Regions from separate parts of the Variovorax sp. V93 genome, predicted to be linked through region 2. Evidence: predicted binding sites of a transcription regulator. Region 2 holds the regulator's gene; each other region holds the start of a gene.
What was found. Region 2 encodes sigma-54, which starts transcription at its own class of promoters, with help from an activator protein. Its sites were predicted from a motif close to TGGCANGNAANCTGCTTT; they were not measured.
Positions count from the first base shown of each region.

Region 1: glnA (type I glutamate--ammonia ligase) is a predicted target of sigma-54. The motif match lies at 1,664-1,681, and genes of this name have one in related genera.
Region 3: ACAM54_RS17680 (ammonium transporter) is a predicted target of sigma-54. The motif match lies at 1,711-1,728, and genes of this name have one in related genera.
Region 4: ACAM54_RS25395 (pilin) is a predicted target of sigma-54. The motif match lies at 2,156-2,173, and genes of this name have one in related genera.

Region 1 covers NZ_AP028669.1:1,825,259-1,829,068, reverse strand. The annotation lists gene glnA (type I glutamate--ammonia ligase) at 203-1,618, opposite strand; gene ACAM54_RS08610 (molybdopterin-binding protein) at 1,765-2,565, opposite strand; gene ACAM54_RS08605 (EI24 domain-containing protein) at 2,562-3,446, opposite strand; gene ACAM54_RS08600 (sterol desaturase family protein) at 3,485-3,810, opposite strand, start outside.
Region 2 covers NZ_AP028669.1:573,461-577,270, forward strand. The annotation lists gene lptA (lipopolysaccharide transport periplasmic protein LptA) at 1-31, shown strand, start outside; gene lptB (LPS export ABC transporter ATP-binding protein) at 28-822, shown strand; gene ACAM54_RS02575 (RNA polymerase factor sigma-54) at 840-2,432, shown strand; gene ACAM54_RS02580 (phospholipase D family protein) at 2,443-3,810, shown strand, end outside.
Region 3 covers NZ_AP028669.1:3,738,520-3,742,329, forward strand. The annotation lists gene ACAM54_RS17675 (MBL fold metallo-hydrolase) at 1-371, opposite strand, end outside; gene ACAM54_RS17680 (ammonium transporter) at 439-1,641, opposite strand; gene ACAM54_RS17685 (LytTR family DNA-binding domain-containing protein) at 1,813-2,718, opposite strand; gene ACAM54_RS17690 (acyltransferase family protein) at 2,849-3,810, shown strand, end outside.
Region 4 covers NZ_AP028669.1:5,340,783-5,344,592, reverse strand. The annotation lists gene ACAM54_RS25405 (CHASE2 domain-containing protein) at 1-1,187, shown strand, start outside; gene ACAM54_RS25400 (3',5'-cyclic-nucleotide phosphodiesterase) at 1,223-2,026, shown strand; gene ACAM54_RS25395 (pilin) at 2,230-2,691, shown strand; gene ACAM54_RS25390 (Wzy polymerase domain-containing protein) at 2,822-3,810, shown strand, end outside.

The DNA of each region.
Region 1 (3,810 bases), 1.3 Mb from region 2:
TCTTGGCGCGACAAAGGTGCATTTTCCTGCAATTCGACGCCACTGGTGACAAGATGTTCCGCGCCAAGGAAAAAGGACGGCCAAGCCGTCCTTTTCGAGTTCATTCCAGCAACACCGCGGAACCGGCTCTGCCGGGCCGCCGGTGTTGCCCCCTCGAGGGGGAGGCGGCGACACGAAGTGAGCCGCTTCGGGGGTGGGCCAATTACAACGAGTAGTACATGTCGAACTCGACCGGATGGGTCGCCATGCGGAAGCGCGTGACTTCCTGCATCTTCAGTTCGATGTAGGCATCGATGTAGGCATCGGTGAACACGCCGCCCTTGGTCAGGAATGCACGGTCCTTGTCGAGGTATTCCAGGGCCTGGTCGAGGCTGTGGCACACGGTCGGGATCAGCGCGTCTTCTTCCGGCGGCAGGTGGTAGAGGTCCTTGCTGGCGGCTTCGCCCGGGTGGATCTTGTTTTCCACGCCGTCGAGGCCGGCCATCAGGAGCGCTGCGAAACCGAGGTACGGGTTCATCAGCGGATCGGGGAAGCGTGCTTCGACGCGGCGGCCCTTCGGGTTGGCCACGAACGGGATGCGGATCGAGGCCGAGCGGTTCTTGGCCGAATAGGCCAGCTTCACCGGGGCTTCGAAGCCGGGCACCAGGCGCTTGTAGCTGTTGGTGCCGGGGTTCGTGATGGCGTTCAGGGCCCGGGCGTGCTTGATGATGCCGCCGATGTAGTGCAGCGCGAAGTCCGACAGGCCTGCATAGCCGTCGCCTGCGAACAGGTTCTTGCCGTCCTTCCAGACCGACTGATGCACGTGCATGCCCGAGCCGTTGTCGCCGACGATGGGCTTGGGCATGAAGGTGGCGGTCTTGCCGTAGGCGTGGGCCACGTTGTGGATCACGTACTTCTGCAGCTGGACCCAGTCGGCGCGCTGCACCAGCGTGCTGAACTTGGTGCCCAGTTCCATCTGGCCGGCATTGGCCACTTCATGGTGATGCACTTCGACCGGGATGCCGAGCGATTCGAGCACCAGGCACATTTCCGAGCGCATGTCCTGGAAGCTGTCGACCGGGGGAACCGGGAAGTAGCCGCCCTTGACCGCGGGACGGTGGCCGGTGTTGCCGTGCTCGTATTCCTTGTCGGTGTTCCACGAGGCTTCTTCGGAGTCGATCTTCACGAAGCAGCCCGACATGTCGTTCTTCCAGCGCACGCCGTCGAACACGAAGAATTCGGGTTCCGGACCGAAGTAGGCGGTGTCGCCCAGGCCCGAGGCCTTCATGTAGGCCTCAGCACGCTTGGCGAGCGAACGCGGATCGCGCTCGTAGGCCTTGCCGTCGGCGGGGTCGATCACGTCGCAGGTCAGGATCAGCGTCGTTTCTTCGAAGAAGGGATCGATGTTGGCGGTGTTCGGGTCGGGCATGAGCTGCATGTCCGAAGCCTCGATTCCCTTCCAGCCAGCGATGGACGAGCCGTCGAAAGCATGGCCCGAAGTGAATTTGTCTTCATCGAAAGCCGAGACGGGCACGGTCACGTGCTGCTCTTTGCCGCGGGTGTCGGTGAAGCGGAAGTCGATGAACTTGACCTCGTTTTCCTTGACGAGCTTGAGTACATCGGCGACGGTCTTTGCCATCAGTTTCTCCTGAGTTGGATGGTGGTTAGGAATACAGGGACGGAGGATGCAGTTTCTATGCCATTGTCGCCGCTCGTCGAGAGCCTTCGACAGCGGCCGCAAACCCCAAAAAAAGGCGAAAAATCACCAAATTGGTGCGATAAAAACTACCGCACCAATTCCGGGCCAAGCCTCGCATCATAGGCGTGCAGGCCCTCGATCAGTTGCGCGTAGGCGGCATCCAGGTGAACTGGATCGCCCTTCACGCCGAGTTCGATGTGACGGCCGTACTGCGGATGGTCGACGCTCGGCAGGCTGAACACCTTGATGCCGGCATGCGCCGCTTCGATCGCCTGCATCAGCGGGGTGAGCGTTGCTTCCATGGCGCCAAAGACGATGACCGACTTCTCGGCCGACTTGCCGCTGGAAAACATGTGCGCATAGCGGCTGTCGAGCACCGACTCGATCATGGGCCAGGCCATCACCGGGAAGCCCGGCACGAAATGGACGTGCTCGACGCTGAAACCCGGAATCTTGTTGTACGGGTTGCGGATGATCGTGGCGCCCTTCGGGAACACACCCATGTTGAGGCGGTGAATGTTGTCGGGCCGGTCGGGCTCGTAGGCAATGCCCTGCTCGCGCGCGGTGTCCTGCATGCGCTCGCGGATCAGCAGTTCCGCCTCGGGATGCAGCTCCAGCGGCACCCCCAGGGCCTGCGCGGCGCATTGCCGCGTGTGGTCGTCCGGCGTGGCGCCGATGCCGCCGGTCGAGAAGACGATGTCGCCCGAGCCGAAGGCCCGGCCGAGCGCGGCGGTGATGCGCGCGGGCACGTCGCCCACGTATTCGGCCCAGCCGAGCTGCAGGCCGCGCGCGGCGAGCAACTCGATGACCTTGGGCATGTGCTTGTCGGCACGCTTGCCGGAAAGGATTTCGTCGCCGACGACGATCAGACCGAATGCGCGGGTCATGGGGATTTCCAATGGGAGAGAAGGGCCTGATCGGCCTCGGCCGCGAGTAGGCCGTCGGTTGGGCCGGATGGAGCGTCGGAGGCGCCGCGCTGCGCGCGCAATTGCGCCAGGGCATCGAGGCAGTAATGGCCGAACCAGAGCGCCGAGAACGCAAACACCAGCGTGTAGATCCAGATCGCGAGCGGCACCAGCACGAAGAAGGCGGCGGCAAACAGCAGGCCGGAGGCCCAGACGATGCTGGGCGCCGCGCCCAGGTAGCCGCACAGCACCCCGATGCACAGCAGCGGCAGCCGGTGCGCGCGCAGCAGCGCGGCACGCTCTTCAGAGCTTGCGTGCTCGGCCAGCGCGTCGAAGCTCATCACGCGGTAGGTGAGCCAGCCCCAGATCAGCGGCGGCAGGATCAGCACGAGCGGCGGAATGAGCCAGAGCGGCATCGAGACCACGAGCGCGAGCAACGCCAGCAGCGTCAGGCCGAGCGAGCGCGCAACGCTGCCGAAGAAGGACGCGCCTTTCTTGCGTTCGAGCGCAGGAAAGCGGCGGTGCGCCACCAACGTGGTAAGCGGGCCCGCCATGAGCCCGGCCACGATCAGCAGCGAAACCACCACGATCACCGGCGTGGCGGCAAACACCACCACCAGCGGCGCCAGCACGGCCGTGACGTCGCCCGAGAAGAGCCGCCCGATCCAGCTCCAGAAGCTCGACAGCAGCGGCCAGGCGTCGAGCGCGTCGCGGGTCCAGGCGACGGTCGCGTCCCAGTAGAAATAGCCGAAGCCTGCGGCCAGCAGCACCATCAGGCCCAGCGGCAGCAGCGACAGCACGATCACGCGCGGCAGCATGCAATAGGCGACCGCGCGCCAGAAGGAATCGAGGAGCAGGCGCATTGGGTGCGAGGATAACCGGGCCGGTTCGGGACCGGCGCTCAGCCGCGGCCGGCCATCCGCTTGAGCCCGAGCCACTGCTGGGCCCAGAAGCCGCGCCCGTAGTCGCGCACGCGGCCGTCCGCGCCGGGCTCGACCTGGTCGCGAATGCCGGTGGGGTCGTAGCGCTCCTCGAAGTTCGCGGTGCGAAAAAGCATGTCCCACCACGGCAGCAAGACGCCGAAATTGCACCCGCCCAGCGTATGCGCACCCCGCGATTCGTGGCCCAGCCCGATGCTGTGGTGCAGCCGGTGGAAGCGCGGGCTGATCCACAGCCGCTCGCCGATGGCGCCGAAACCGAGCCTGAGGTTGGCGTGCTGCAGGCTTT
Region 2 (3,810 bases):
GCTGGGCGGCGAAGGGGAAGGGCGCAAGTGATCGAAACCGCTGGAACCCAGAACGCCGACGGCACGCCGGGCAGCCGCCTGGTGGTGCGCGGACTGCAGAAAAGCTACGGCAGCCGCAAGGTCGTGCGGGACGTCTCGCTCGACGTGCAAAAGGGCGAGGTCGTCGGGCTGCTCGGCCCCAACGGCGCGGGCAAGACCACGTCGTTCTACATGATCGTGGGCCTGGTGCGGGCCGACGCGGGCGACATCACCATCGACGGCGAGCCCATCGCCCACATGCCGATCCACCGGCGCGCCCGCATGGGCCTGAGCTACCTGCCGCAGGAAGCCTCCATCTTCCGCAAGCTCACGGTCGAGGAAAACGTGCGCGCCGTGCTCGAACTCCAGCGCGAACCCGACGCCAGCGGCAAGCCCGCGCCTTTGACGAAGCAGCGCATCGAGGAGCGGCTCTCGGGGCTGCTGGCCGACCTGCGGGTGGACCATCTTCGCGATTCGCCCGCGCTCGCGCTCTCGGGCGGCGAACGCCGCCGGGTCGAGATCGCCCGCGCGCTGGCCACGCAGCCGCGCTTCATCCTGCTGGACGAGCCCTTCGCCGGCATCGACCCGATCGCGGTGATCGAGATCCAGCGGATCATCAGCTTCCTGAAGGAGCGCGGCATCGGCGTGCTCATCACCGACCACAACGTGCGTGAGACGCTGGGCATCTGCGATCACGCGTTCATCATCAGCGACGGGCATGTGCTGGCACAAGGCACACCCTCGGAGATCGTCGACAACGCCGAAGTACGCAGGGTGTACCTCGGCGAGCACTTCCGGATGTAAGGGAGGAGTCGGTCTCCATGAAGCAAGGGCTGTCCCTTCGCGTTTCGCAGCACCTGGCGCTCACGCCCCAGCTGCAGCAGTCGATCCGGCTGCTGCAGCTGTCCACGCTCGAACTGAGCCAGGAGGTGGAGCAGATGCTGGACGAGAACCCGTTCCTCGAACGCACCGCGGAAGAAGCGGCGCGCGAGGAGTTCGGGCTCGACGCCATCGACACGCCGGTGCCGCGCGACGAAGCCGGTGAAGCCGCCGAGGGCGAATTCGCCTCGGCCCCGGCCAGCAGCGCAACCACCACTTCGAGCGAAACCTCCTCGGCAGCCGAGGCCGACGTACCCGCCGCCGACGCCACCGAGCGCGAGCCCGACTGGGAAGGCGACGGCACCGTCGACATGGCGCCCGACGACAGCGAATGGGGCAGCGACGCCCCCGCGCGCCAGAACAACCTGGGCGACGACGAACGCGCCGACGCCACCGAGCTCGCGCGCAGCCAGGAGTCGCTGCAGTCCTTCCTGCACCGGCAGGCGCTGAGCCTGCGGCTCAACGAGAACGACAGCGCCGCGCTGCGCTTCCTGATCGAATCGCTCAACGACGACGGCTACCTCGAAGACTCCCTGCCGGCGCTGGCCTCGGGCCTCGCGGGCGACGACAACGACCAGTTCGACGAACTGGTGCACCACTTCCAGGTGGCGCTCGGCCTGCTGCAAAGCCTGGAGCCGGCCGGCGTCGGCGCGCGCGATCTGGGCGAATGCCTGTGCATCCAGCTGCGCGCGCTGGCCAGCGAAAGCGAGACCGAAGAGCAGGCCCTGGTGCGCAAGACCGCCATCGCGATCTGCAAGCAGCCGATGGAGCTGCTCGCGCGGCGCGATTTCAAGCGCCTGGCCACGCTCACGCGCACCAACGAAGAGGTGGTGCGCTCGGCGCTGCAGATCATCTCGCGCCTGGAGCCCAAGCCGGGCCGCCGCTTCGTCGACGTCGAGCGCAACATCGTGATTCCCGACGTGATCGTCACCAAGATCGGCCGCGGCACCAACGCCAAGTTCCGCGTCATGCTCAACCCCGAGGTGATGCCGCGGCTGCGCGTGCACGACATCTATGCCGGCGCGCTCAAGTCGCACAAGGGCGAGGGCAGCCAGGCGCTGTCGCAGCGGCTGCAGGAGGCGCGCTGGTTCATCAAGAACATCCAGCAGCGCTTCGACACCATCCTGCGCGTGAGCAACGCCATCGTCGAGCGGCAGAAGAGCTTCTTCGTGCACGGCGAGCTCGCAATGCGGCCCTTGGTGCTGCGCGAGATCGCCGACGAACTCGGCCTGCACGAATCGACCATCTCGCGCGTGACCACGGCCAAGTACATGGCCACGCCTTTCGGCACGGTCGAGCTCAAGTACTTCTTCGGCTCGGCGCTCGGCACCGAGACCGGCGGCAATGCGTCGAGCACCGCCGTGCGCGCGCTGATCAAGCAGTTCGTGAGCTCCGAGAGCATCAAGAAACCGCTGTCCGACAGCCAGATCTCCGAGATGCTCAAGGAGCAGGGCATCGAGTGCGCACGCCGCACCGTGGCCAAGTACCGCGAGGCCTTGCGCATCGCGCCCGCCAACCTTCGCAAGGCCCTGTAGAAAGCCGCCGATGGCCCGCCGCCTGCTGTCGCGCTGTGGGCAATGGGTCTTCGCCATGGCGGCGGCGCTGCTGTTCGCCGGCTGCGCCACCCTGCCCGACGAGGCACCGCGTCCGCCCACCAAGGCCATGGCCGCCTCGGCCGACACCGCGCTCGGCAAGATCGCGCTGGCCTCGCAGCCCGACCCCGACCTGAGCGGCTTTCGCCTGATGCCGGGCGGCGACTTCGCCTTCGACACCCGCATCCAGCTCGCGCGGCGCGCCCAGCGCACGCTCGACGTGCAGTACTACCAGATCGAGAACGACGAGACCGGCCGCTACCTGCTGCGCACGCTGCGCGATGCGGCCCGGCGCGGCGTGCGCGTGCGGCTCCTGATGGACGATCTCTACACCTCGGGCGAGGACGAGCTGCTGCTCGGCCTGGCCGCCACGCCCAACGTCGAGCTGCGCCTGTTCAACCCCTTTCCGGCCGGGCGCGGCAGCCTGCTCAGGCGCTTCACCGCTTCGCTGTTCGATTTCAGCCGCGTCAACCGGCGCATGCATAACAAGCTCTTCATCGCCGATGGCGCGATGGCGGTGGCGGGCGGGCGCAACATCGGCAACCAGTATTTCAGGCGCACGGCGGGCGAGAATTTCCTCGATCTCGACACCTTCGTGGCTGGTGCGCTGGTCCCGCGGCTGGGTGCGCTGTTCGACCAGTACTGGAACAGCGTCTATGTGCGGCCGGTCCAGTCGGTGGTGGCCAGCGAACTTCCGCAGGGCGAGCTGCAGAAGCGCTTCGAGGCCGCCACCGGCCCCGACACCACGCCGCCGCCGCCCAGGCCCGCGCCCAACGACCTGCTCGGCTACAGCCCGATCGCCGAAGACCTGGCTGCCGGCAAGCTCGACCTGATCTGGACCCTTGCCGAGGCCTACGCCGATTCGCCCGAACGCGTGATCGGCAAGACCGCCTCGTACGGCGGCGTGCCGCTGCTCGATGTCGACAGCGTGCGCTACAACGTGGTCGAGCAAATGCGCCGCGCGCGCTCCGAGGTGACCATCGTCTCGCCCTACCTGATTCCAGGCAAGGCGGGGCTCGAAGTGATGCGCGAGATCCGCCGGCGCAACGTCAAGATCAGCATCGTCACCAATTCCTTCGCCGCCACCGACGAGCCGCTGGTCCACACCGCCTACCGCCGCTACCGGCCCGAGATGCTCGAGCTCGGCGCCGAGCTCTACGAACTGAGCACCACGCGCACGCGGCGCAGCGTGCGGCTCGGCCTGTTCGGTACTTCGGTGGGGCGGCTGCATGCCAAGTCGGCGGTGATCGACCGGCAGATTCTTTTTGTCGGCTCGATGAACTTCGACCCGCGCTCCGAGACGCACAACACCGAGATCGGC
Region 3 (3,810 bases), 2.3 Mb from region 2:
AGGTTGGCCTGCAGGCTGCCGAGCGTGGGGCCGAACAGGCCGCCGGCACCGGTGTCGACCAGCACCAGCTTGCTGCCGGTATTGATGAGATAGCCGTTCACCGAGGTGGGCACAGTGTCTTTCTCGAAGCCGCGATCGAGCAGCTTGCCGACCTGTGCCTGCGTGGTGTTGGTGAGCAGCTTCCTGGGCTCCAGGTCGATGGTGCCGTCGAACAGCGCCGTCACCTCGAAGTCGCCGAGCATCGTGCGGTAGAAGCCCGGCGCCTGGGTCTTGACCTGCGGGGCGCCGGCGTGGGCTGCAAACGAAAGCATCAGCATGCTGCCGGCCATTGCGGCAATGCCGCGTCGCAGCCAGCGGGTGGATGTTGTCATGGGTTCTTCTCCTCGGGCGGTTGCAAAGGGCGCCGAGAATAGCCCAAGCCGATCTACCGCGCAGCACTCACCAATTGACCTCCCGCTCCGGCGTCGCCGAGATGTGGTGGATCGACAGGTCGGCGCCGTCGTATTCCTCTTCCTGCGTGAGGCGCAGCCCCAGCGTGGCCTTGAGCGCGCCGTAGACCGCCGCGCCCGCCAGCGCCGCCCATGCCACACCCATCAAGGTGCCGATGAGCTGCGCCCACACGCTCACGCCGCCGATGCCGCCCAGCGCCTGGGTGCCGAAGATGCCCGCCGCGATGCCGCCCCAGGTGCCGCACAGGCCGTGCAGCGGCCAGACGCCGAGCACGTCGTCGATCTTCCACTTGTTCTGCGTGAGCGTGAACATCACCACGAAGATGGCGCCGGCCACGCCACCCACCACCAGCGCGCCCAGCGGATGCATCAGGTCGGAACCCGCGCACACGGCCACCAGCCCGGCGAGCGGGCCGTTGTAGACGAAGCCGGGGTCGTTCTTGCCCAGCGCCAGCGCCACCAGCGTGCCGCCGACCATTGCCATCAGCGAATTGACAGCCACCAGGCCGGAGATCTTGTCGATGCTCTGCGCGCTCATCACGTTGAAGCCGAACCAGCCCACGCACAGCACCCAGGCGCCCAGCGCCAGAAAGGGAATGTTCGAGGGCGGATGCGCGCTCAGCGAGCCGTCGCCGCGGTAGCGGTTGCGGCGCGCGCCCAGCAGCAGCACGGCCGGCAGCGCGAGCCAGCCGCCCACCGCGTGCACCACGACCGAACCGGCAAAGTCATGGAACTCGCTGCCCGTGGCCGAGGCGATCCAGGCCTGGATGCCGAAGGCCTTGTTCCAGGCAATGCCCTCGTACAGCGGATAGACAAAACCGACAATGACCGCCGTAGCGATCAATTGCGGCCAGAACTTGGCGCGTTCGGCGATGCCGCCCGAAATGATCGCCGGAATCGCCGCCGCAAAGGTGAGCAGGAAGAAGAACTTCACGAGCTCGTAGCCGCTCCTGGCCGCAAGCTCGGTGGCCCCCACGAAGAAGTGGGTGCCATAGGCCACGCCATAGCCCACGAGAAAGTACACGATGGTCGAGACCGAGAAGTCGACCAGGATCTTGACCAGCGCATTGACTTGGTTCTTCTTGCGCACGGTGCCCAGTTCCAGGAAGGCGAAACCGGCATGCATGGCCAGCACCATGATCGCGCCGAGAAGGATGAACAGCGCGTCTGCGCCCTGTTTGAGTGCGTCCATTGGAGCTTCTTGCAGTTTTTGGTTTTGAATTGGTGCATGCACCCGAATTGCTCGGGCCAGCGCCGCAAGAAAGCAAAAATGGTGCCTAAAAGCTCATTAGTGGTGCGTCACAGGTGGAAATGGGCGTTCCCAGTGCAGCGTTCGCACCGGAACAGGACGGATCGGCCCCAATCAGCTCGCCCCGGCGCGCAAGGCCTCGCGATAGCGCCGGCTGCACGGCACCGTGCTGCCATCGTGCATGTGCAGCCGGGCATCGCCCCCGTCGAGCGGCTCGATTTCCTTGATGCGGCCAAGATTGACCGCATGGCCTCGGTGCACGCGCACGAAATGGGCGGGGTCGAGCTGCGCCAGAAAATCGGTGAGCGTGGCGCGCAGAAGGTAGTCGTGGCCGTTGACGTGCAGGCCGACGTAGTTGCCTTCGGCCTGGAGCCAGTCGATGTCGCTCGCGGCAATGAGGAATTCGCGCCGCAGCTTGCGCACCAGGAAGCGCTCGGGGCGCGCGGGCGGCGCAACTGCCTGATGGGCTTCGGCGGGCTCGGCGGCCGCTGCTGCCGCCGCCTCGGGCGGGTCGAGCACGCGCGCCTCGCCCTGCAGCCGCAGCATGAACACACCGTAGGCCCAGATGCCGAACACCATCGACAGGTAGGCGCGCACGTCCTTCAGGTATTCGTAGCCCCAGCGGCCGGTCCAGCCGGCGAAGTCGTAGCGCTCGCCGGCCGCCGCATAGACCATGGCGCGCAGCGCGAACATCGCCGCCACGTGCACCACGCTGAAAACGACGCTGGCCGCCAGGTGCCACCCCAGGTAGCGCAGCAGATGGGTGCGCGCCAGCGGCGACAGCCGGTGCTGGATGGCCACCACCGCCGGCACCAGTGCCAGCAGCACGAGGTGGCTCGACATCTCCCAGGTGACGATTTCCCACGCGGCGCGGGGCACGGCGCGGTCGCGCGCGTCGATCAGCGCCACGGTGGTGTTGAACACCGCCTGCAGCGCCATGAAGACGATCCAGAAGCCCACTTCCACGCGGCGGCGGATGGGTTCGTAGCGCTCGTACAGGTTCTTCCGGGAATCTGCCATGCCCGGGATTCTCGCGATCCGCGCTTCCCATGGGCGAATTTCGTCCCCGCAGGCCACCGCTCGTCACAAAAGGGCCGGGATCCGTCCCTTGTGCAGTCGGCGCGCGGCGGGTGGACGCAACCATCGACCGATGAGCACAACCCCAGCCCCCCTGCCCGACCGCCGGCACGACATCGACGCGCTGCGCGCGCTGGCCTTCCTGCTGGTCATCCTGTACCACGTGGCGATGTACTACGTGGCCGACTGGCCCTGGCATCTCAAGAGCCCGCATGCGGCCGAATGGCTGCAGTGGCCGATGCGCATGCTCAACCTCTGGCGCATGGACCTGGTGTTCCTGGTCTCGGGGGTATCGCTGGGCTTCCTGAGCCGCCACCAGGGCACCTGGGGCCTGCTGCGCAGCCGAGGCGTGCGGCTGATGCTGCCGCTGGCCTTCGGCATGGCGGTGGTCGTGCCCTACCAGGCCTATGCGCAGGGCGTGGCCAGCGGCCTGGTGGCGCCAGGCTTCGGCGCCTTCCTGCTGCGCTATCTTTCGATGGGCGATCCGTGGCCGAAAGCGGCCTTCGACGGCGCGGAGTTCGGCATCACCTGGAACCACCTCTGGTACCTGCCCTACCTGTTCAGCTACACGGCGCTCATCGCGCTGACGCTGCCGCTGTGGAAGTCGCCGGCCGGCCAATGGATGCGCCGCCGCTTCAACGGGCTGCGCGGCTGGAAGCTGCTGTTGCTGCCGGCGCTTCCGCTGCTGGCCTGGACGATGCTGCTGGCCCGGCACTTTCCGCCCACGCACAACCTGATCCGCGACTTTCACCTGCACAGCATCTACTTCACCGTGTTCCTGTACGGCTACTGGATGGGTGTGGACACGGGCGTGTGGCGCGAACTGGAGCGCCTGCGGCGGGTGTCGCTGGCACTGGCTGCGGCGGCGATCGCCACCTTCATCGCGCTGAGGCTCGGCGCCAAGGGGCCGCCTTCCGGCGTGCTGATGGACAGCCTGCGCGTGCTCTACCTGTGGCTGGCGGTCGCCACCATCCTCGGCCACGGACACCGCCACCTGAACCGACCGTGGCCGTGGCTGCGCTGGGCCAACGAGTC
Region 4 (3,810 bases), 690 kb from region 2:
TCGTCTCGGCCATGCTCGACCACCGCCTGCTCGCGGTGCCCGACTACGCCCCCGGCTACGAAGTGCTCAGCGTGCTGGCCGCGGGCCTGGTGCTGGCGCTGGGCCTGTCGCTGCTGCCGGCTCCGCGCGCGGTGGTGCTTGCCATTGCCACCGTCGCGGCCCTGGTCGGCGTCAACGCCTGGCTCTACCAGCACCACAGCCTCGTGCTGCCGCTCGCTTCCGCGCTGGCCATGGCCGCGCTCGCCTTTGCCTTCAACATGGGCTGGGGCTACTTCGTCGAATCGCGCGCCCGCCGCGGCCTGGTGCGGCTCTTCGGCACCTACGTGCCGCCGCAGCTCGTCAACGAAATGCTCGCAACGCCCGGCCGCTACAGCATGCGCGCCGAGAGCAAGACCATGACCGTCATGTTCTGCGACATGCGCAACTTCACCCGCCTGTCCGAGCAGATGGCCCCGGCCGAGCTGCAGGCCTTCCTGAACAACGTGTTCAACCGGCTCACCCACGTCATCAGCACCCACCGCGGCACCGTCGACAAATACATGGGCGACTGCGTCATGGCGTTCTGGGGCGCCCCCATCGACACCCCCGACCACGCCACCCTGGCCGTGCGCGCCGCGCTCGACATGGCCGAGGCCGTGCGCGACATCAACAACATCCACCGCACCACCGGCCGCCCCGAGATCAGCGTGGGCATCGGCATCAACAGCGGCGTCATGAGCGTGGGCGACATGGGCTCGGCCGCGCGGCGCAGCTACACCGTGGTGGGCGATGCGGTCAACCTCGCCTCCCGCCTCGAAGGCCTGAGCGTGCACTACGGCGTGGAGATCGTCGCCAGCGGCGCCACACGCGAACTCGCGCCCGGCTTCGTCTGGCAGGAGCTCGACAGCGTGCTCGTCAAGGGCCGCGCCCAGGCCGTGGCCGTGTTCACGCCGCTGGGCGCCGCCACACAAGCAGAGTCACAAACCCCTGCCGCACTGCAGCAATCCGCCCAGCTGCAGCGCTGGGCCGAAGTGCTTGCCGCCTACCGCCGCCAGGACTGGGCCGTGGGCCGGAACTTGCTGGATCCGCTCTTGGCCGCGGATGCCAAAAAAGTCCTTTACCAGCTCTACGCACAACGATTAGCCTCCATGGCGTTGCGGCCCCAGGACCCCGAATGGGACGGCGCAACCCGGTTCGAAACCAAATGACGGCAGCAGAAGACACAAGCAGAGGGGCTCTCACAATGCAGGTTCGCGTGCTGGGTTGCTCGGGCGCCATTGCCAAGGACTGCCGGACCACCTCGTTCCTGATCGACACCGACCTGCTCGTCGATGCGGGCACCGGCGTGGGCGACCTCACCCTCGAAGAAATGGCCGGCATCGACGACGTGGTGCTCACCCACAGCCACCTCGACCACATCGCCGCGCTGCCCCTCATGCTCGACGCCGTGGCCGGCCGCCGCACCCGCCCGCTGCGCGTGCACGCCCTGCGCGCCACCATCGAGGCGCTGCGCGCCCACGTGTTCAACAACGTCATCTGGCCCGACTTCGAAAGCATTCCCAGCCCCGAGGCGCCCTTCGTGAGCTTTCACGACATTGCCGTGGGCCAGGTGCTGCAGCTGGGCAGCGCCGCCCCCAAGCGCATCGAGGTGCTGCCGGCCGTGCACACCGTGCCCGCCTGCGGCTTTGCCGTGAGCCGCGCCGAAGGCGGCGCCAACTGGGTCTTCACCGGCGACACCGAGCGCAACACCCCCTTCTGGGACCGCCTCAACGCCCTGGACGTGGCCATGCTCGTCATAGAAACGGCATTCAGCAACCGCGAGCAAGCCCTGGCCGAACGCAGCCTGCACCTGTCGCCCCGGGCACTGGCCGATGAGCTGGCGCACATCGATCCGGGCAAGAAGTTTCCGATCTACATCACCCACACCAAGCCGGCGGAAACCGAGGAGATCATGTGGCAGATCGAGGATCTGGCTGGGCACCAGGTGGCGGGGTTGGCGCAGCGGGATATCCGGTGGCTGAAGGCGGATGGGGTGCTGACGTTTTGAGTCTGCGGCGGGAAAGGTGCTGACAAAATTGTCACGACTCGTAGCTTTTGCGGGCTCTTTGTGTCACTCGATGTAACTCAATTGCGCACAAAGTACTCGATTTTGGTGGCGCAGCCCCTCTAAACGAGATGGCACAGATGCTGCGGAAGTTACCGCGCTCCGGGCTTGGCTCCCGGGCTCTACAACCAACCTGGAGTTTTTGAATGAACCGTCGTTCTATCGCACGCAACGTGCAAAAGGGTTTCACCCTTATCGAATTGATGATCGTTGTGGCGATCATCGGTATCTTGGCTGCTGTGGCTCTGCCGGCGTATCAGGATTACACGGTGCGCGCGCGTGTGACCGAGGCGATTGTCATTGCTTCTGGCGCGAAGGCGACCATTGGTGAGAATGCCGCGAATGGTGCCTCCCTTGATTCTGGTGTCGACGCCATTGCATCGGGATCGGGCCTGAAGAACCTTAGCACCATGAGTACGGCTGCTGCGACCGGCGTCATCACGTTGGTGACAACGTCGGCTGCAGGTGCTTTGACCCTCACGTTGACCCCGACCGCTAATGGCTCTGCTTTGCAAAGTGGTGTTCTTCCGGGTGGCCCGATCAAGTGGACGTGCGCAGTTTCCAGTGCTGCAAAGAACAAGTTTGTTCCGACTGAATGCCGCATCTAAGTGTTTGAACTGACAAAAAAGCCCCGGCAGGGGCTTTTTTTATTTTGACGCTACGGTCTATCCAAATCCGTTGATGAATCGACTTTCGCGACTCTCGCTTGCTCCCGTCTGGGTGGTTATGGCCTCCGCCTTGCTCTCGCTTGCCTGGCTGCTGCCCAATCACTCAAAGCCATGGACTTCGTTTCATTCTGATGCCTGGGCTGCAACGATATTGGCGGTAATTGGCTTGGTGGTCATCGTGCGGGCGCAGCAAGTGGTGGCGTGCCAGGGCCTAGTGTTGGTGGTCGCACTCCTGCTTCCGTTGCCTTTTGCACAATATGCTTTTGGGCTGATACCGTTTGCTGGTCAAGCCTGGATCGCGAGCGCGTACATAGTGGGTTTTTTGCTGGCACTCGTGGTCGGGCAGCAGTGGCAGGATTGGAAGCCGGTCTGGATGGGCGATATCCTATTTTTGGCGATAGGCATCGCCTCAATTGTTTCGGTGGCCATGCAGCTTCAACAATGGCTCGATCCGGGGAATGACGGCACTCTCGATATCTGGGTGGTTGGCTCGGATGGCTCGCGCCCATACGCGAACATGGCGCAAGCCAATCAGCTCGCCACGTTGCTGCTATGGGGTCTGGTGGCGTGTGGCTGGGGTGTCTGGCGACGGCAGCTCGGGCGCATCGCGGCTTTAATCGCCTCAGCGTGGTTATTGGTCGGTCTGGCGTTGACGCAGTCACGCAGTGCGGTGCTAGGGTTGGTGGTTCTGGTGTTGGCCTCGTGGTGGTGGGGTCGACTTTGGGGCGCAAAAAGCGTACCTCGATACGTCACCGGCTTGGCTGTCTTCTATGTTTTGACGTTGCTAGTACTGGGACCGCTTCGGCGATTCATGATGCTCGAAGCGCCGGGATCGATGGTGCAGCGGCTTGGCCAAGAAATGAGGCCAGAGTTGTGGCGAATGCTGTGGCATGCGGCTTGGCAACGTCCTTTGACCGGTTATGGCTGGAACCAAGTGGTGCCGGCCCAAGCGACAGTGGCGGAGCAATATCTGGCACTCCATCATCCGTTTTTTCAGTCGCACAATCTGTTCCTCGATTTCATTCTTTGGGCTGGGTTCCCTCTGGGCGCGCTCTTGGT